One region of the Glaciibacter sp. 2TAF33 genome, then DNA from elsewhere that is predicted to be linked to it. Evidence: riboswitches for the same ligand, from Rfam matches in the RefSeq annotation. Region 1 holds a riboswitch; the other holds the start of a gene.
What was found. Region 1 has a riboswitch for cyclic di-GMP ahead of AB4Y94_RS02100 (putative bifunctional diguanylate cyclase/phosphodiesterase). Riboswitches for the same ligand answer to the same signal wherever they lie in the genome.

Region 1 (8,733 bases):
GTCCCGGGCCGAAGTTCCTCATTTGCCGCGGCCTCACGCAGACGTTCGACGATCTTGGCGCGCAGCCGGATAGCGCCGGCCCGGGTTGACTCATGGAACTCGCTGTCGGTAAGGGCGATCTGGAGCAGGGATACCGAATTGGCCATCTCTTCGGGCGACGTCCCGGCTTCCACGGCATGAACGAGTCCAGCGATCAGCTGATCGAGAGCCGGTCCGTCTGATGAGTGCTCATCCATGCCGCCCACCCAGCGCTCGATCGCCCATCTGTCGGCGGCCAGCAGGAGGGCCCGCTTCGATCCGAATCGCTGCACCAAAGTCGAGGCGGACAGCCCGACTTCGGCCCCTGCCGTGGCGAGCGTGAAGCGTTCCGGTCCGATGCGCTGCACGAGCCGGAGGACGCCAGCCAACACTGCCTCGTCGCTCAAGATCTTGATCCGCGGCATCAGGCGCCCACATCCGGGAAACCATCGTCGACGATCGAACGGCGGGCCTTGGCATCCACGGTTCCCCAGTCCGGCGAAGCCCCGTCGAGGTCCACGACCCCGTACTCGTGCATCAGATCCCAGGAGCCGAGGCATGTGCCAGCGAATCGGGTGCGTCCCGGATCGGTGGCCAGCGCGGCCAGTCCCCGTCCCAGCAGGTGAGGTGTCTCTGAGTGCACGAAGAACCCGCCCCCGAAGTCGCTCGCCTCCCGCCAGTTCTGTTCCGTCACGCCAATGAGTTCGAGCATCGCCTCCGATCGAAGGAATCCCGGTGTCACACTAAGCGCCATCGCGCCGCTGTCCGAGAGCTCAGCGTTGAGGGACTCGGCCAGCCTCACAACGGTGGACTTCACGATGTCATAGCCGATGTTGCCGCGGTAGGGAACCTGGCCCTTTCCATCGCCAACCTCGACGACCAGTCCGGCATCGCTCTGCAACACCAGCGGGAGAAGATAGTGGGAGGTGATCACATGGGTTTCCACCCCGTTGCGGATCACGGCGAGGGTGTCTCCGAGCGGATGCTCCCAAAACTTCTTCTCCCAGTCCACCAGATGGTCGCCGCCCCAGATGTCGTTGACCAAGATGTCGACCCGACCCGACTCGGAGCGAATGCGCTCCGCGAGGGCTGCGACCTCATTGGGCTTGCTGTGGTCACACCGGACTGCGATGCCAGTTCCGCCTGCTGCGGTGACTCTCTCGGCGGTTCCCTCGATCGTCTCCGGCCGGTCCATGACGGATCGGCCCTCTCTCGTGCTCCGGCCCGTGCCGTAAACCGTTGCGCCCCGCGCGCCAAGTTCGATGGCGATCGCGCGTCCGGCCCCTCTTGTCGCTCCAGCCACCACAGCGATACGGCCTGCAAGGTCATGTGTTTTCATGCCATCGATGATAAATGAATGAGCATTTATATATCAACCTGTCCCGAGCCGGTCTAGAAGCAGAAGATCAGGGTCGCCACGCAGATCAGTAGCATCCCCGTTGCATTGACGAAGAGGTTACGGCCGAAATCATGCGCCCGCACATGCCCCGCGATCGCGACAAGGAAGTAGGCAACGAGGCAGGAGGTCGTAACGATGCCGAGCACAGGCATCCAGATGCCAGCGATCAATCCGGCGGCGGCAGCGAATTTGATCACCGGCATGAGTCGCCAATATTTGCGCGGCCACTGCACGTCCATGAAGCACTGTGCGATGAACGCGGCCGGGCGGAGGCAAAGAATGCCATCGACGAAAGTGATCAGAGCGAGAACGAGAATCGGCCACGAGGGATCCGGTAATAACGTCATCACAGAACCGTACCATACGGTATGGTACGGTTCTTAGATGGTAGCTAAGGATCGCTGGATCGAGGAAGGTCTGGTTGTGCTGCGGGAGCAGGGAATTGGGGGGCTACGCGTTGATCGCGTTGCCCGTCGATTGGGCCTCACGAAGGGGTCGTTCCATCACCACTTCAGCGGTGTCGACGACTATCACCGCTCGCTTCTCGAGCGGTACGAGTCGGACGCCGTCGCGGTCATCGAGACCGCTGTGGCGTCACTTGATCACTTGTCCGCGGAACGAGCCCTGATGGAGGCTCCCTCGTACGCTCCCGTCGACCCTGGACTGGAGGCTGCCATCCGAGGGTGGGGCTCCCACGACGAGGCGGCGCGTGCAACGTTGGGACGGATCGATGCCGCGCGACTGCAGGCCCTCATTCGACTTTGGCAAGGTGTCGTCACCGACCCCACCATGGCCCGAACGGCCGCGATGATTCCATACCTGATTACCATCGGAGCATCCGTCACCGTGCCCACGCCAACACAGGAGGAAATTGGCGACATCTTCGCTCTTCTCGCAGCCCTTGTTCCCTTGGTTCCGGGAACCCGGCCCGATCCCGCTCGCAGCGGCGATGGCTCTATCACGTGACTCGCATCGCCGATGGGTGAGGGCAGAGCCGTCCGCACGCTGAGTCGAACATGGCGACTATGCGGTTGACTATTTCGACGAATGGTGCGCCGGGCGTCGACTCCCCGCCATAGACCCACCAGCCTGCCCGAACTGCATGCACCGATGCGAGGCGGCGGGCTCGGTCGAGCATCCGTTCTGGTGGTGCCCGTCCTGCAAGGTCGTCGTGTTGTCGACGCGCTAGGCGTTGTCTACCAGGTAGCGGACGGCTGCGCGCTAATCGTCGGTTGACCCATCATCGTGACCGGCATCCTCGTGTCCAGGCGGTCGCGTGGCAACACCCTCTTCACTGCCGGTATGCGATTCCATCAGGAGGCCGAGGTAGCTGGCTCCCTCGTAAACTTCCCAGACTCCTACTTTTCCCTCGTTATGCATCAAGGTGAGCTTGTGCGCGTCGTAGTCATAGATTGCGTGGGCATGCCGCAGGTGTGCCATGCAACGATGATAGGCATCCCCCAGGGCAGACCGTAGGGCTTTGCAGGGCATTTATACGCTCAGCGCGCCTGATCTGAGGCAGGAGCGAGATTCCTCTTGCGGTCCACGGAAACGCAGGAATAACATTCAGCATCGGGCGAGACCCGGTGACTTTCGCTAACCCGAATAGACGAGAGCCACCGGGCTTCGTCCTTTATAGCGTGTAGAGAGGGAATAGCGCGAGCTAGCGGGATGCGTTGGCGCTAGATTCTTGCTCCACTGCGCGCGTCGAACGCGCTTGACCTGACCGGCACCGGTTGATACTCGGAGCCATCCAGCCGCCCGTCTTTGCTGTCCCCGAGCCACGTTCCGCTGATCACCCGGCCGCGGTTGTCTCGCGGGTCGACGATCACCGCGGGTAGTTGACAGTGCCGGTTTGTCGGGACTCGCGTCAACGCCTTCGAACCGTCGGACAGCATTAATGTGACGACGATCTCAGGCATAGTTGTAGGCGCTCCTTGCGGGTTGGGGATTCATCGACCGTATCGGGAACGCCCGCTCCTGTGACATCCCCCGTTCTAGGAGAGTGTCGCTCGAAGGCTCCTGCAAGCGTCGCTGCCCGGGCCGAAGCGCTGAGGAGCTGCCATTGCCTTTCCCGAAACTGATCCGCTACAAGTTTGTTCTTGCTCTTTACAGCGGCTTCTTCCATCGCACGTTTGACGACCGGTGTCCGAGCGTTCCCTGAGCAGGTGCGGCGCTGACTCATTCTGCGGTGGTCTTACGCCGGCGCTTTCGAAAGCCGCGGCGATCAGGCGTTGGCTTGACGCCCTCGACCTCGACCGGGGCAGAATTCGTAGGCGCCGGCGGCCTGGTGGGTTGCTCGCGAACGATGGCGATCCAGTCGCATTTCAGGCATACACGCAAATAGCGGTGTACCGCGAGCCCGACTCCGAAGTGCGGGTTTGGGCGCAACGCCGTGCGCGAGCCGCACAGCGGGCAAAGCGGTGCGGGCTTCTCAGCGTTGGGATGCCTCGGGTTCATACAGAGGCCCTCTCTATGTGCTGCACCCTGCGCGGGAGCTCGCGTCGGCGCGGCGGTTTGGAGGACGCTTGTTGAGTTCGCTTGTGCAGGGAGTCTGCGACATGCGCACCGATGCGGCGGCCCCACATGGCGTAGGTGCGGGATGTGAGGTCTGAGGCGGCATCCAATGAAATCATCGGGGTGTTTGTCTGGGCGCAGATACGCCGGGTCTCGGCATTGAGCGTTCGCGCGTGCCTGCCAGTGAGCCGTCGCGCGAACGGCGAAAGAGGCCGCGCCAAGTGCAGGCTTGCCGCGCTCGTCACGCACATGGATGGAGCGTCCGCAGCTATAAGGGTGCGCACCAGCGCGGTCATGTTGCGCCGCCAACTCCGCCGAGATGTGAGGCAGAACGCGTCGGTTGTGGCGAGCATGAGCACGATGGAGTCATACCCGTCGACGTCCATATCATCGAGGCGTTTGAGGGTCGAACGCGCCGACGCGGCCGGCTGCGCCAGGACCGTGACGACCACACCGCGGGCGAGGAGCCCGCCGAGATGTCTGGCCAAATGCCCAGCGATACCCAGCTGGTGGGTTCTCACGCCGAAACCCGCCGCGGGACCGTCGCCAATAACCAGGATCCGGGCGGGGTCGATTCCGGCGATATTCACCTCGGGTTGTCCTGTCGGGTAGAGCCATCCCTGTCGCTCCAGAGTCTCGGCCTTGAACCATGCCCAAAAGAGCGGCGCCAAGACTGTGCGTCGTGCCTGACGGAGCCGGTGCGAAACGGACTGGTCTAGCCGACGTGTGGGCGCGCGCATGTCACGCCTTCTGCTTAATGTGACGCAGGGTGGCGGCTGCGTCGCCGGGGCGTCCGAGGAGATAGCCCTGGGCCCGGTCGCACCCCGCGGCGCGGACAGCGGCCAACTGTTCCTCGGTTTCGACGCCTTCTGCGATCACGCGAAGTGAGAGGCCGTGGCCGAGTCCCACGATGCCCGCGACGAACGGGGAGACAGCGCTGCCGGTCTGCTCTGTCGTGAAAGCCCTATCGATCTTTATCTCGGTCACTGGCATTCGTTGCAACTGGGTAAGCGAGGAAAAGCCTGTTCCGAAGTCGTCGATCGACAGCCCGGCGCCCAGCTCACGCAACTCTCGTAGCACGGTGCGGAGAACGGCGTGGTCGGTGACAACCTGGCTCTCGGTAATTTCGATGGTCAGTGAGGCGGCCGGGAAACCCGTTTGGTGCAGGGCTTCCTTGAGCTGCGAAAGGAAGCTGGGGGCGCTGAGTTGGGCCACCGAGACGTTGACGGCCATTTCTATCGGGAATCCGGCTGCGTGCCATTTCGCACCCGTTTGGGTCGCTTCCTGAAGAACGTGGAAACCAACCTCGCGGATGAGCCCGCTCGCTTCAGCGATGGGGATGAAGGAGGCGGGGGAGATCATTCCGAGTTCCGGATGCTCCCACCGCACCAAGGCCTCGACCCCAACGATGCTGCCGTTGGCCAGATCGATTTGGGGTTGGTAATGAACCCGTAATTCGCCGCGGCCGGCGGCTCCGCGAAGGTCGGTCTCCAGCCGGAGCCATTCAGCGTCGGCGTGGTCTGTGTGGATGTGACCGGTGATGGTTGCTTTTGACCGGTGCAGGTCAAGGTCTGCCAACTCGATCATCCTTTGGGCGGGTTTCCCGAAGGCGCCGGCTTCCTCGATGGAAGGTCCGGTGCTTGTGGCAATGCCGATAGCCAGGTCCGCGAATAACTTCTCGCTGCCGACGCTCAGGGGTTCTCTGAACGTCTGGCGTATCTTCGCGGCGATCGTGGCGGAGCGGTCGACGGCGTCGGCGCCTATTGTCAGTACGGCGAATTGGTCTCCGTTGATACGGGCCACGATGTCGCCGTCGTCAACGCAATGTCCGAGTCGCGTCGCGACCTGCCGGAGGACCTCATCGCCGGCGCCGTGTCCCAGGCTCTCGTTGAACCGCTTGAAACGGTTGATGTCGCAAAGAAGCACTCCGACGGAGTGACCAGTTACGGCGGCCTTACCCAGCGCTGCCTGAAGTTGCTCCTCGAACAGGGTCCGGTTAGCGAGGCCGGTGAGTGGATCCCGTAGCGACTTCCAGCGCGCGTCTTCCATCAGTTGCGCATTGTGGAGGGCTACCGACGCGAGGCCGGCCAAGCCCGACAGGCGTTGGACAGCCGCGTGATCGAGCGAGTGCGGAGCGTCGCCGTCCCAATGCGCGATCACGAGGCCCCGGAAGTCTTCGTTTGTGAGGATGGGTATCGCTAGAAGCGCTTTCAACTCGAAGTGGTCGAGCATTGACGTGGCCCAGTTTGAGCCTCGCCTGTCGATGAGCAGCGGGGTGGGGTTGATCAGCATGTCGTGGAGTTCGGGGCTCTCCTGTGTGGTGAGAACAAAGTCGGAGAGTTTCTGCGCGAGGGCTCCCTGCCATCCAGTGGCACCGTGAAAGCGGAGTTGTGCGGTGTCCGAGTCCCAGAGAGCCACACCCGATCGATTAGCCCCCGACAGCATGAGCGCCGCCTCGGACATGGACTGCGCGACGTCGTCGACCGTGTACTGCTCGGAAAGGGACCGCGCGGCCTCCAACAGCACCTCGGCGGTCTCCTGCTCCTCGCCTAACTCGGCCAGCAGGTTGGTCATCTCTATACCGGCGGCAGCGTGGTGCCCGTATGCCGCCAGCATGGTGCGGTCCTCCGAAGAGAAGTAGGCGTCTTCGGGGGCGAGTGCTATCAGGGTTCCATAAGTATGTGTGTCCGAGGCCACCGGGACGGCGAGGACTTTCCCTCCGGACTCCTTTTCCGGGTCGTCACCCCGCAATTGGATGAGAGCCTCCGCTCCCGCTTCACAATCACATCGCCCTTCGCAATCACATCGCCACCGTGAATACTTCGACCCGTCGGGGAGTTCTATGGCCAAGTCGTGGCAGAGGGCGGGAACCGCGTCGGCTGCGCCGACAATGATGCGATCCAGGACGTCGTGCAGTGAGCCGCCAGCAGTCAGGTCCTTTGCGGCCAATTCGAGGAACCGAAGCCTGTCTGGTTCAGGGTCGCTGGACTCAATTTCTGCAGGATGTTCCGCGACGTGAGCGCGCATTGGTGGAACTTCTCTCGGCTTGGCAGCCCGGCTAACCCGAAGGGTCCCGTGGCTTTGCGTCCCTGCCTTGCGGCGGGTTTGCTATTTACATTGAGGGGTTCGGGCCTACGCGCCCTCATGTTAAATCATGCAGGGCGGCTAATGGTGCACTCTCACTTCCAATTTACCCGGGCATCAATTGCCGTGGTTCGATTCTCTGCCCCAGTTCGGGGGTGTAGGGTGCCAGCCGCAAGCTGCGAGGGTGAAAGTACGGGGCGCTCCGTGCCTGCTAGAGCCGATGCCAGCCGACGGTTTTCGGGCTTCCAGCACTTGCCGTCGCTCGAGATGATCGATGAGGCGCATGCGCATGTTTCGCGAATAACGACTCTAGACTCACTTTCACTTTGCGGCGGTGGCAACTGACCGCACCGAACAGGGACTTACCGGAGGACGTGTTCAAGCGAGTGATCGGCTTCGCTCAGATTAGCGCCACGGATTCTTGTCTCCGATCGATATGCAGGAGTGCGGAGTGAAAGACTTCGACTTGATTCTTGCCATGCGCTTTGGCGGCATACATCGCGATGTCTGCCTGGTGCACGAGTTCCTTAAGGCCAGTTCCGGTTGTGAACGTGGTGATCCCGATGCTGGCTCCGATACCGACGTGGTGTCCGTCCAGCACATAGGGCGCCGCGAGTTCAACCACAAGGCGCTTGGCGAAGGCAACCGCGTGGAGACCCGTCGTCTCGCGCAAGAGCACGGCAAATTCATCCCCGCCCAGCCGTGCGCACAGATCTTCGGAGCGGATCCCGTCCCGGAGCCTAGAAGCCACCTCGATGAGGAGGTCGTCTCCCACACGGTGACCGAGGCCGTCGTTGATGTCCTTGAAGTCGTCCAGGTCGATGAACATCAGGTGCAGGCTATCGGGTCGGACGGACTCGTCGATGATTCCGGACAACTGCCTGGTAAATGAAGCACGATTGTCCAGCCCGGTCAGGGCGTCCATACGGGCCTGCGCCGCGAGCTCACGATAAGCCTGGCTGTTCCTCAAGGCCAACACGATCTGGGTGACCAGAGTGCGGATGGAGAGGATGGCCTCGTCCGGGATTGACTTCGGCGCGCCCACCAACAGCCAGCCATCCTCCTCGTCCGCGCTCAGATTCAGACATTTCCACATTAGGGGAGTTCCCACAGCCCTGTTCAGGGGCACCGGATCGCAAATGCGGGCGTTCCCGCCGTCCACGGCGAGTATCTCGGCCGGAAAGGTCTCCCGGAGAAACATGAAGTCTCCGGCGGCGCCGTCGACGGTCAAGTTGGACCCATCACGCCCAACTTGAATAACCCGCAGCCCCGGCGTCGCGACACAGAACTCGGTCAGCGCCTCCCACCCCACCTTGAGAATCTCGGCCTTTCCGACCGCATCGAGCAGCAACGACCCCGTCGCAGCCAGCGCCCGGTCCCGATTGACGCCCTGCTCCCTGACGCTGAGGGATTGGGTGTGCTTTCGCGCAATCAGAACTGTGAAAAACATGATCGGCACGATACCGAGAAATGACGAAAATTCTGGCTTCGACGGATCCAGGTGAAATGACCGCCACGCTATCAACAGGGCACCCAGCGATACCGCATACAGCAGGCCGCGGGCCACCGCTTGGCCGCCCGTGCCATAGAGGGAACGGAACCAGAGCGAACCGAAGACGACGAGTACGATAGCGCGAGGCTCCGGGCAGACGACGGCTAACCCTAAGATCCCGACAATATCCACCAGATCGTGCCAGATCGATACGGTGCGCCGT
Region 2 (10,165 bases), on a different contig from region 1:
AAGCCCGGCGCCAAGCTCACGCAACTCTCGTAGCACGGTGCGGAGAACGGCGTGGTCGGTGACAACCTGGCTCTCGGTAATTTCGATGGTCAGAGATGCGGCCGGGAAGCCCGTCTGGTGCAATGCTTCTTTGACCTGCGAAAGAAAGTCGGGGGCACTGAGCTGGGCCACCGAGACATTGACGGCCATTTCGACAGGAAGGCCGGCCTTGTGCCAACTCGCGCCCGTGCGCGTGGCCTCCTGAAGAACGTGCGTTCCGACTTCCCGGATGAGCCCGCTCTCTTCAGCGATGGGGATGAAGGAAGCGGGGGAGATCATTCCGAGCTCCGGATGCTCCCACCGCACCAAGGCCTCAACGCCAACTATGCTGCCGTTGGCCAGGTCAATTTGGGGTTGGTAATGGACTCGCAATTCACCGCGGCCGGCGGCTCCGCGAAGGTCAGTCTCCAACCGGAGCCGTTCAGTGTCCGCTTGGTCCGGGTTAATGTGGCCGGTGATGGTTGCCTTCGACCGGTGCAGGTCAAGGTCTGCCAACTCCATCATTCTTTGGGCCGGTTTCCCGAAAGCTCCGGCCTCCTCGATGGAAGGTCCGGTGCTTGTGGCAACACCGATAGCCACATCCGCGAATAACATCTCACTGCCGATACGCAGGGGTTCTGCGAACGACTGGCGTATTTCGGCAATGATCATGGCTGCACGGTCGACGGCGTCGGGGCATAACGCCAGTACGGCAAATTGGTCCCCATTGATACGGGCCACGATGTCCCCGCCGTCAACGCAACGTCCCAGCCGCGTCGCGACCTGGCGAAGGACTTCATCGCCGGCCCCGTGCCCCAGACTCTCGTTGAAACGCTTGAAACGGTTGATGTCGCAAAGAAGCACTCCGACGGAGTGACCAGCTCCGGATGCCTTCCCCAACGCCCTCTGAAGTTCCTCTTCGAACAGGGTCCGGTTAGCGAGACCGGTGAGCGGGTCGCGCAGTGCCTTCCAGCGCGCTTCTTCCATCAGCTGCGCATTGTGGAGGGCTACCGACGCGAGGCCAGCCAAGCCCGACAATCGTTGGACAGCCGCGTGATCGAGCGAGCGCGGAGGGTTGCCGTCCCAGTGTGCGATGACAAGGCCCCGGAAGTCTTCGTTTGTGAGGATGGGTATCGCTAGAAGCGCTTTCAACTCGAAGTGGTCGAGCATTGACTGGGCCCAGTCTGAGCCTCGCCCGTCGATGAGCAGCGGGGCGGGGCAGATCAGCATGTCGCTGAGTTCGGGGCTCTCCTGTGTGGTGAGAACAAAGTCGGAGAGTTTCTGCGCGAGGGCTCCCCGCCATCCAGTGGCACCATGAAAGCGGAGTTGTGCGGTGCCTGAGTCCCAGAGAGCCACACCCGAGCGATTAGCCCCCGACAGCACGAGCGCTGCCTCTGACATAGACTGCGCGACGTCGTCAACCGTGTACTGCTCGGAAAGGGACCGGGCGGCCTCCAACAGCATCTCGGCCGTTTCCCGCTGCTCACGTGATTCGGCCAGCAGGATGGTCATTTCTATGCCGGCGGCGGCGTGATGCGCATATGCCGCCAGCATGATGTGGTCGTCCGAGGAAAAGTGAGCGTCTTGGGGGGCGATTGCAATCAGGGTCCCGTAGCTGTGTGTTCCCGAGGCCACTGGGGCGGCGAGAACATTTCCTCCGAAGTCCTTGTCGCGGTCGTGGCCATGGGCGTGGCGCCCCGTGCGGGTAAGCGCCTCCGCTGCCACTTCACGATCGCCTCGCGACCGGGAATGCGTCAGCCCGTTGGGGAGTTGTATAGCCAAGTCGTGGCGGAGAGCGGGAACCGCATCGGCTGCCCCAACAATGACACGATCGAGCACGTCGTGCAGTGAGCCACCTAGAGCCAAGTGTTTCGCCGCGATTTCGAGCGCCCGGAGCCTGTCCTGCTCAGGGTTGACGGAATCGACTGCAGGATGTTCCGCCATTTGTGCGCGCATTTGTGCAACTTCTCTCGCTTCGGCAGCCCGGCCGACCCGAAGGGTCCCGTGGCTTTGCGTCCCCGACTTGCGCCGGGTTTGCTATTTACGTTGAGGTAGTGCGGGCGAATGCACCGCCCTGATGATTCCGGGAGGGTGCGGGAATGTCCACTCTCTTTGAGGCTACTAATGAGCACTCCTCGTCCGGAGTTCTTGCTCTACCCCAATTCTAGGTACGGCTGGTGAGACGTGGATTGAGCGGGCCGCCGACACAGCGATGATCGTCGCGGACCGCTGGTCGAGGCCTCCGTCCTCATTGCGATTGCGTGTGAGGTCGAGGAACGCTTCGAGTGCGTTCGGATTGAGCGATGCCTCCCGAAGCAAGGTGATCAGCGACTAATTGTGTCTGATGGGCGTTCGCCGAACCGTTGCCGGTATGCGGCCGCGAAGCGGCCGAGATGCACGAATCCCCAACGCGCCGCTACCTCGGTCACTGTCGCGGCACCGGGCTCGGTGGCTACGAGTTCCTTGTGCACCTGCTCAAGCCGGAAATCGCGAAGGTATCTCATCGGGGACGTGCCAACTGAACGGCGGAAGTTCTCCTGCAGGCTGCGCACGCTGGTCGAGGAAGCGGCGGCGAGCTCCGCCGTAGTCCACGCGTGGGCTGGACGCGCTCGCATCAGGTCTACTGCCTCAGAGACCGAATGTCCGCCCGCGTGGGGCGGAGTGGCCCGAAGTACTTCCGAGTAGTTGTGAGGTTGCGCGAGCAGCAGGCTGTGAATCAACACTTGTTCAAGACGGTGCGCGGCGAGCGGGTGCTGGAGCATGCCGTCATCTTGGTTGGACGCGGCGTCGATTAGTCGGAGTGCCCGCAACACTGTGCGTCCGGGCGGAGAGGCGAGGTCCAGGGCCATTGAGAATTCCAGTGGCCTCTTGAGGCTGTGTCCCAGGAGGCTCTCCAGTTCGAACTGTAGTCCCGCCTTCGGGAGCATGAGTGCGATCTGGGCGAAGTCGTCGTCGCAATCGAGATCGACGGGAAGGCCGGGTGCGAAAATTGCGGCGGTTTGCGGGGTCCCGTGCACGGGGTCACGCGGGCCGGCTTGCATCCTCGCCTTGCCTGCGACGGGAATGTCGACATGATAGTTCGCAGCTTCCACGGTCTGAATTCGCATGGCGTCCCCGAATTGCAGGTACCCCGCCGTCACGCGTCCAACCTTGATTACATTCAGGGACATGTCGAGGGAGGTCGAAGCGGATGCCGACGGGAAGTCCATCGGTAGGTACACCTCGCTCAGCGTCCGGCGTGCCACGTCGAGGTCCCGGCAGGAGACGACGGGATGACGGCTGAACACCTCACGAGACGTCGACTGCATACTGTGATTCTGGCGTAGGGAAGGCTCCGTAGGCGTTGTGCCGCTCCATTCCGCGTTATTGGGATCCCGTGCACCGCGCTTTTCGGATTTCGTCTGCATTTCCGGACCGTTAGCTTGGAAGGACCACGCTCCGGACCCGGTCGGGCCCCGTTGCATGGCTGCACGGTGTCCCTCTTTTTTCGGGTAAGGGGGACGCCGTGCATTCCGAACGCTGCGACCTAACTGCAATGGACTAGGACGCTCGTTTCAAATCAGGCCTTGATGGCACATCGCCTCGCTAGACGGGGTGGGTCACAGGAGTCGATTTGCCCCGATCTGAACCGCGCCTGGAGCACTCCAACCGAATTATCCCGAGGACGCAGCCGTGGTTCCGAACGGCATACATTTCCGTCGCGCATCGATGCGCTCCCTCATCCTCTGAAAGTTGTAGAGCACTTATGCGCGCGCCCAATCGTCGGCTGTACCAGTCAGTCTCGCGACCGTTGCGGCAATGTCGGCGTATGGTCCTGGGTCCGCTGTTTTGGGCGTGGTTCAAAGCCGAAACGCAGGACCGGCGCGACTGGCTTTACCCGACCGGGCCATCCGAGATCACGATTGCCGGAACTGACCCCGCCCACATCCTCATAATTGGTGACGGCCCCGCAGCGGGTTTCGGCGTGCGGACCCACCAGCTCGGTGTGGCTGGGCATTTGGCCAGACATCTCTTCGAATTCCTCGAGCGCGGCGTAGTGGTGACTGTCGCGGCACAACCGGGTGCGTCGGCTCGCTCGACCCTCAAACGCATTGGCGACATGGACGTCGACGGCTACGACTCAATCGTGCTCATGCTCGCCACCACGGATGCTTCTTGCCTCACAGCTCGGCGTAGTTGGCGGCGCAACATGGTCTGTTTGGTGCGCGCCTTGGAATCTGCGGATGCATCCCTGTTCGTGACGAGCGCCGCCAGCCTGCACCTGGCCAAACGGCTCTCACCCCTCGCGCGCGTGGTTACTGGCGGGCACGCGCGAACCCTCAACGTCGAGACCAGTCGAATCTGCGCACAATCAAACACGACAATGATTCCGTTGGATACCGTTTCATCTCTCACATCCCGCACCTATGCGAAGTGGGGCCGCCGCATCGGTACACACGTCGCCGACTCGCTGAACAAGGGAACAGTGCAACCGCCTTCCAAACCGCATCGAAGTGAACTCCCGCGCAGCGTGCAGCTCACCGGACAGGCCGCCGCATGAACCCGAGGCGACTCCGCGCCGCGAAGCCGGAGCCAGTTTGCCCAAAATGCGGATCTCGGACCCGCCTCATTCCAAACCCGCACTTCGGAGTCGGGCTAGCGGTGCACCGCTATTTACGGTCATGCGGGCGCTGCGACTGGATTGTGATCGTGAACAACCAACCCGCCCGCCCGCCCGCACCTCCGACCGCGGCCCCGGTCGAGCACGTCAAGTCAACGCATGTGCTCGGCCGCCTCCGAAATCGCCGCGGCAAGACCACCACACATCAGAGCGATGTGCCGTCCGGGCTCGAGGCGACCCGGGCGCCGTCGACGCGCGAGAATGCACCACGCGAAGGGGAATGACGAACACAATGGGTATCGGCGGACCGGTCGCCGAGGCGGTCTGGCAGCCGGAGATGTCACAGCGTCACAGCGCCGAGCAGGCGGCCCAGAATGCCCCGGAGCCGCGCACGATGTTGGCCATGCACAGGGCGATGACACCCGGCGATGCTCGCGTTCGCCACAGGTGGAGTGTGGCGAAGCCCACGCCCAGCCCGGTGATGATCCACCAGTACACCGGGCTCGTCGAGCCGGCGATGACCGTTGGTCCAAAGAGGCCGTCACCGATCAGGATGACGCCAGCGGGGTGACCGTTAGGGCTTGCCACGCTGCCACACCGTATCTCACGAGGGCGTCCAGGTGTTGCTGGGGCGCAGCATCTGGCTGTAGCAAGCTCGCACGCACGAAGCGTGAGGAATAGGATCTCGCCATGGACAGCCAGGAGAACGGCAAGAGCGACGTCCAGAAACCGGCCACGGGCACCGCGGCACAAGCCGCCGCCGCCTGGACCCCGCCGGAAGCCATGACTGGCCGCGCCAGCCCCGCGAAAGCCGCGGTCGGCGACAAGCCGGTCTTCGCGTACATCGCCAGCCTGCCGCAGCCGCAGCGGGGCGTCGCCGAAGCGGTCGATGCGCTGGCGGCCACGACGCTGCCCGACCTCCAGCGCTCTGTGAAGTGGGGCATGGCGTACTACGGCGTCGGCGACGGGTGGTGCTTCAGCTGCGGCGGCTTCGCCGGCCATGTGAAGCTCATGTTTATCAATGGCGCGGCGCTCGAGCCGGTACCGCCGGTGACGCCGGTGGGGATGGGCAAGGCGACACGGGGTGTGGAGCTCGAGTCGGTGGACGACCTTGACCAACGCCAGATCGCGGCGTGGATGGAACAGGTCGCGTCCGTGCCGGGTGTCGGCGGCAAGAAGCGCTGAATACATCGCAGCCAAATCTCTCCATCCGGCCAGATGCTTCGCATCGCCAAATCTCTCCTGCGTCTATAGTTGGCCCGACTTGGTGTCCAACGACGAAATCGATGACGCGGGGTTCAACTGGCTAAGGCGCCCTAGAAGAACGGCTTACCGAGAAGCAGCCAGCGTCGGCGACAGCTGAGATAGTGTTGCCCCGTGAAGCGTATCTGGCCCTTCCTCGTTCCAGGCGTGATCCTGAGTTGCGCTGGTCTCGTGTGGACTTTGCAGGGGTTCAACGTCCTGCGCGGGTCGGTGATGAGCGGTTCGTCCATGTGGGCCACCATCGGTCCGATCGTCCTACTGGTCGGTCTCGTGTTGGTGGCGATCGCCATCGCCCGGCGTAGTCGCGGCGCACAGTAATCCGCAGTCGCGGGTGCGGGTTCGGCCGCAGTCGGCGTCAGCTCGAGATCCAGGCGAGGAGGTCGGCGTTGATCGTGTCGGCCTGCGTCGTCGGCATGCCGTGCGGGAAGTCCTTGTAGGTCTTGAGCGTGCCGTTCTGCAGGAGCTTCGCAGAGAGCGGCCCGGCATCCGCGTAGGGGACGATCTGGTCGTCCTCGCTGTGCATGACGAGGACCGGCACCGTGATCTTCTTGAGGTCCTCGGTGAAGTCGGTCTGCGAGAACGCGACGATCCCGTCGTAGTGGGCCTTCGCGCCGCCCATCATTCCCTGTCGCCACCAGTTCTCGATGATCGCCTCCGACGCTTCCACACCGGGCCGGTTGTATCCATAGAACGGCCCGCTCGGAAGAGCACGATAGAACTCCGATCGGTTCGCGGCGAGCTGGGCCATCAGGTCGTCGAAGACGCTCTTCGGGAGGCCACCGGGATTCGCATCCGTCTGCACCATCAGCGGTGGTACAGCACTGATGATCGCGGCGCGAGAGACCCGGTCTTCGCCGTACTGGCCGATGTAGTGGACGACTTCGCCGCCGCCGGTGGAGTGACCGACGTGGATGGCGTCGTGAAGGTCGAGCTGCTCGGTCAGGGCGGCCAGATCGGCCGCGTAATGGTCCATGTCGTGTCCGTCGCCAGTCTGCGTCGACCGGCCGTGTCCGCGCCGGTCGTGCGCGATGACGCGATATCCCTGATCGAGGAAGAACAGCATTTGGTTGTCCCAGTCGTCGGCCGAGAGCGGCCAGCCGTGGCTGAACACCATGGGCTGCCCAGAGCCCCAGTCCTTGTAGAAGATTTCCGTGCCGTCTGACGTCGCTATGGTGCCCACGATTTCTCCCTTGTGATCGATTGACCCCCGACTCACACCCCAAAGTACGCTTCGGCTGCGACCGAATCCACAGCTTTCCCGGAAAGGCCAGTCCTCTTCTGACCTCTTTGCACGGGGCGGCACGGTGCACTAATTTGCTAGCAGCCAGACCGAAGGGTGCAGACATGGGCAGGATCGTGGTGCAGGAATTCATCACACTCGACGGAGTCGTTCAGGGTGGCGGTGGGGCTGAAGAGGATCGCGAGGGCGGGTTCGATCTCGGCGGCTGGGCGATCGACTACGACGCCGCGCATGACCGGTTGGATGAGGGCGGCCCGATCATCGAGGAGTGGGAGAGCCGCACCGAGGCGCTGCTGCTCGGCCGCAAGACTTACGACATTTGGGCCCGCGCGTGGGGCGTGTGGGACGAGAATGCCGAAGGCGTGATGGGAGAGTTCACCAGGCGCTACAACCGTGTTCCCAAATACGTCGCATCGCGCACGCTCACCGAGCTCGGCTGGAAGAACTCCCACCTGCTCGGGCCCGACGTGCCGGCTGAAGTCGCACGGCTGAGGGACGAGCAGGGCGGTGAGATCCGGGTGTGGGGGAGTACGGTGCTGATCAGGACGCTCGCCGAGCACGACCTGGTCGACGAGTACCGGCTCATCGTGTACCCGATTGTGCTCGGCACCGGCAAGAAACTGTTTTCCGAAGGGTTTACGCCCTCCCGGCTCGCGCTGGTCGAAACGCGCGCTCTCGCCTCGGGAGTGGTGATCAACACCTACCGGAGGACCGTCGAACCTCCGCGATGACTGTGCGCGGCGCCTTGTGTAAGGGGCGGAACCGTTCGTGGACGGCCGCGGGTTACGCGATCCCGCCGTTCGAGAAGATGACCTGCCCGTTGACCCAGCGGGCCGGGCCGGCAAGGAAGGAGACCGTTTCCGCCATGTCCTCGGGGGTGCCGAGGCGTTCGAGCGGCGCAGCCTTGGCGAGCTGGTCGATGGTGGCTTGGTCTTTGCCGTCGAGGAACAGTGGCGTCGCGGTCGGGCCAGGGGCGACGGCGTTGACGGTGATGTCCCGGCCGCGAAGCTCCCTGGCCAGCACCGGGGTGATGGCCTCGACTGCGGCCTTGGTGGCCACGTATCCGCTGTAGTTCGGGAACGACAGGCGCGTCACGGAGGTGGAGAAGTTGATGATCGCGCCACCTGCCCGCACGCGGCGGGCCGCCTGTTGGCAAACGACGAAGGTGCCCCGGATGTTGGTGCGGTGCATGCGATCGAGGTCGTCGAGGTTCAGCTCGGCAAGCGGCGCGAGGAGCATGATGCCGGCGGTGTTCACTACGACGTCGATGCCGCCAAACGCCTGCTCGATGTCGTCAAACACTGCGCTCATCGCGGTTTCATCTGCCACGTCGCCGGAGACTGAGATAGCACGTCCGCCGGCGGCGGTGATTGCCGCGGCGACCTCGGCGGCGCGCGCGGAGTTGCCGGAGTAGTGCACGCCGACGGCCATGCCGTCGGCCGCGAGGCGCTCGGCTGTGGCGCGGCCGATGCCGCCGGTTGCGCCTGTTACCAGGGCTACGCGGGTAGTGGAGTCATTCATGGTGATGCCTTTCTTGGCTTGGCTTGGCTTGGTTTGGGTCGTGGGCGTTCGGCAGTTGGCCGGCTCGCTACTGGGTGGCGAAGAGTCCCGGACGGTGTCCGCGATGTCAGTCCGTCAGAAACCGGGTCGAAGTGCCGCAGCACATCTGCATCGACGCTCCTTAGGGTGGTCTCCGGCCGGCGGAGCTTACCCTCGTTGAATGCGTCGAGGCTCTGACGGTTGAAGTCGAGTCGCGGATGGTGCTGCGTGACTTCGGCACGTTCGACTGGCGAAAGGTCGTGGTGGCAGATACGGACCACGTTATGTTCAACGCCTGCCGCCACTAGAACGATCTCCGCTGACAGCTGCTCAGACGCGCCCGGCGATGTCACTGGTCATACGAGGCTCCTTCAGCAGCAGTGGTTTCGCTCATTCGATGATCCCCCATCCACTGTGCGCAGCACCGTGCGGCATCGGACAAGAACCCCTCTTTTTCGGCCACACCAAACCCCGCCCCGGGCGGGGGAGTCGCCGCGCGCGTACGGGAACGAGCACCTCGCGACCGCCCACAAGTACCGGCTCAAATGCTCCCGGTCGTGCGCGGAGAGCGGCATCAGGCAGAATGACTGCGCCTGGCGCCTCACTCGATCACTGAGCGGCTGGGGGTTGCGCCTCGGATCCCAAGTGATCGGCCTTAAGGGGCTGGCCTCTGGAGCGGGCGTACTGGACGGATGTGAGGAGTCGGAAATTCGATCCGACGGCGAGCGGCCCATCGCTCTTGGGGGCGGTCGTCTTTGTATTGGGCGCCCTGGCGGTGTCCCACAGGGGCCAGGTTTTGCGTCGCCTTAGCGTCCTATTCGTTCAAGCGTTAGCGACGCAGTGCGGGTCGCCGCTAGTCGGTGATGACGATGACCCCGGTGGGGGCATTGAGGAAGTCGACAGTGCGCTCGGCGGCGCGGTCGATGTGAACGTGCGGGTGTGGGGGGATCTGGTCGTGGTGATATGTGCCGGGTCCATAGAACTGGCCGTAGCTCAGCACTACGCCGCCCTCGGCAAGGACGGAGGCTTCCAATTGCTTGACAGCACGCGCATCCGGACCCTCCGGGAGTTCCCAAGCCACGGTCTGAACGAGTATTTTTGCGGTCCCTGACGCACGGGCTGCGTCAATGATGTTCTGATTGCCCTCGGTGCGGATGCGCGCGTTGAGCTCAGCGTGATCATCGATCTTTTTGACGTCGTCTGGGAGGTCCGTGAGTTGGTTCAAGATGATGTCGGGTTTGAATTTCCTGACTTCCGCGATGAGCGCGTCGCGGTCAAAGACGTCGACTACGATCGGCAGGGCGCCGAGTCGGGCGAGCGCGTCGGCTTTGCCTGCCGACCTTGTCATGCCACCGACGGAATGACCTCCACCGACTAGCAGTGGGATGAGGCGTTGACCGATGACTCCTGACGCTCCGGCGAGGAAGATTCTGGACATGATGATTTACCTGCTTTCTTCTTGTGAGTGATGGCGCGACGCTTGGGCGCGACGGTGGAGACGCGTC

Region 2: linked by a shared signal. The riboswitch ahead of AB4Y94_RS05095 (putative bifunctional diguanylate cyclase/phosphodiesterase) and the one ahead of AB4Y94_RS02100 (putative bifunctional diguanylate cyclase/phosphodiesterase) in region 1 are both predicted to bind cyclic di-GMP.

What each region holds. Positions count from the first base shown of each region.
Region 1 is NZ_JBFRFS010000002.1:98,103-106,835, reverse strand. It holds gene AB4Y94_RS02135 (TetR/AcrR family transcriptional regulator) at 1-443, opposite strand, end outside; gene AB4Y94_RS02130 (SDR family oxidoreductase) at 443-1,357, opposite strand; gene AB4Y94_RS02125 (DoxX family protein) at 1,411-1,764, opposite strand; gene AB4Y94_RS02120 (TetR/AcrR family transcriptional regulator) at 1,802-2,383, shown strand; gene AB4Y94_RS02115 (hypothetical protein) at 2,639-2,857, opposite strand; gene AB4Y94_RS02110 (hypothetical protein) at 3,100-3,339, opposite strand; gene AB4Y94_RS02105 (GDSL-type esterase/lipase family protein) at 3,874-4,524, opposite strand; gene AB4Y94_RS02100 (putative bifunctional diguanylate cyclase/phosphodiesterase) at 4,676-6,961, opposite strand; cyclic di-GMP riboswitch class I at 6,980-7,054, opposite strand; gene AB4Y94_RS02095 (diguanylate cyclase domain-containing protein) at 7,419-8,733, opposite strand, start outside.
Region 2 is NZ_JBFRFS010000004.1:161,323-171,487, reverse strand. It holds gene AB4Y94_RS05095 (putative bifunctional diguanylate cyclase/phosphodiesterase) at 1-1,974, opposite strand, end outside; cyclic di-GMP riboswitch class I at 1,993-2,067, opposite strand; gene AB4Y94_RS05090 (AraC family transcriptional regulator) at 2,343-3,326, opposite strand; gene AB4Y94_RS05085 (hypothetical protein) at 3,827-4,558, shown strand; gene AB4Y94_RS05080 (DUF6518 family protein) at 4,967-5,206, opposite strand; gene AB4Y94_RS05075 (DUF1801 domain-containing protein) at 5,309-5,803, shown strand; gene AB4Y94_RS05070 (hypothetical protein) at 5,996-6,199, shown strand; gene AB4Y94_RS05065 (alpha/beta fold hydrolase) at 6,237-7,061, opposite strand; gene AB4Y94_RS05060 (dihydrofolate reductase family protein) at 7,226-7,852, shown strand; gene AB4Y94_RS05055 (SDR family oxidoreductase) at 7,905-8,642, opposite strand; gene AB4Y94_RS05050 (NAD-dependent epimerase/dehydratase family protein) at 9,514-10,098, opposite strand; gene AB4Y94_RS05045 (MFS transporter) at 10,105-10,165, opposite strand, start outside.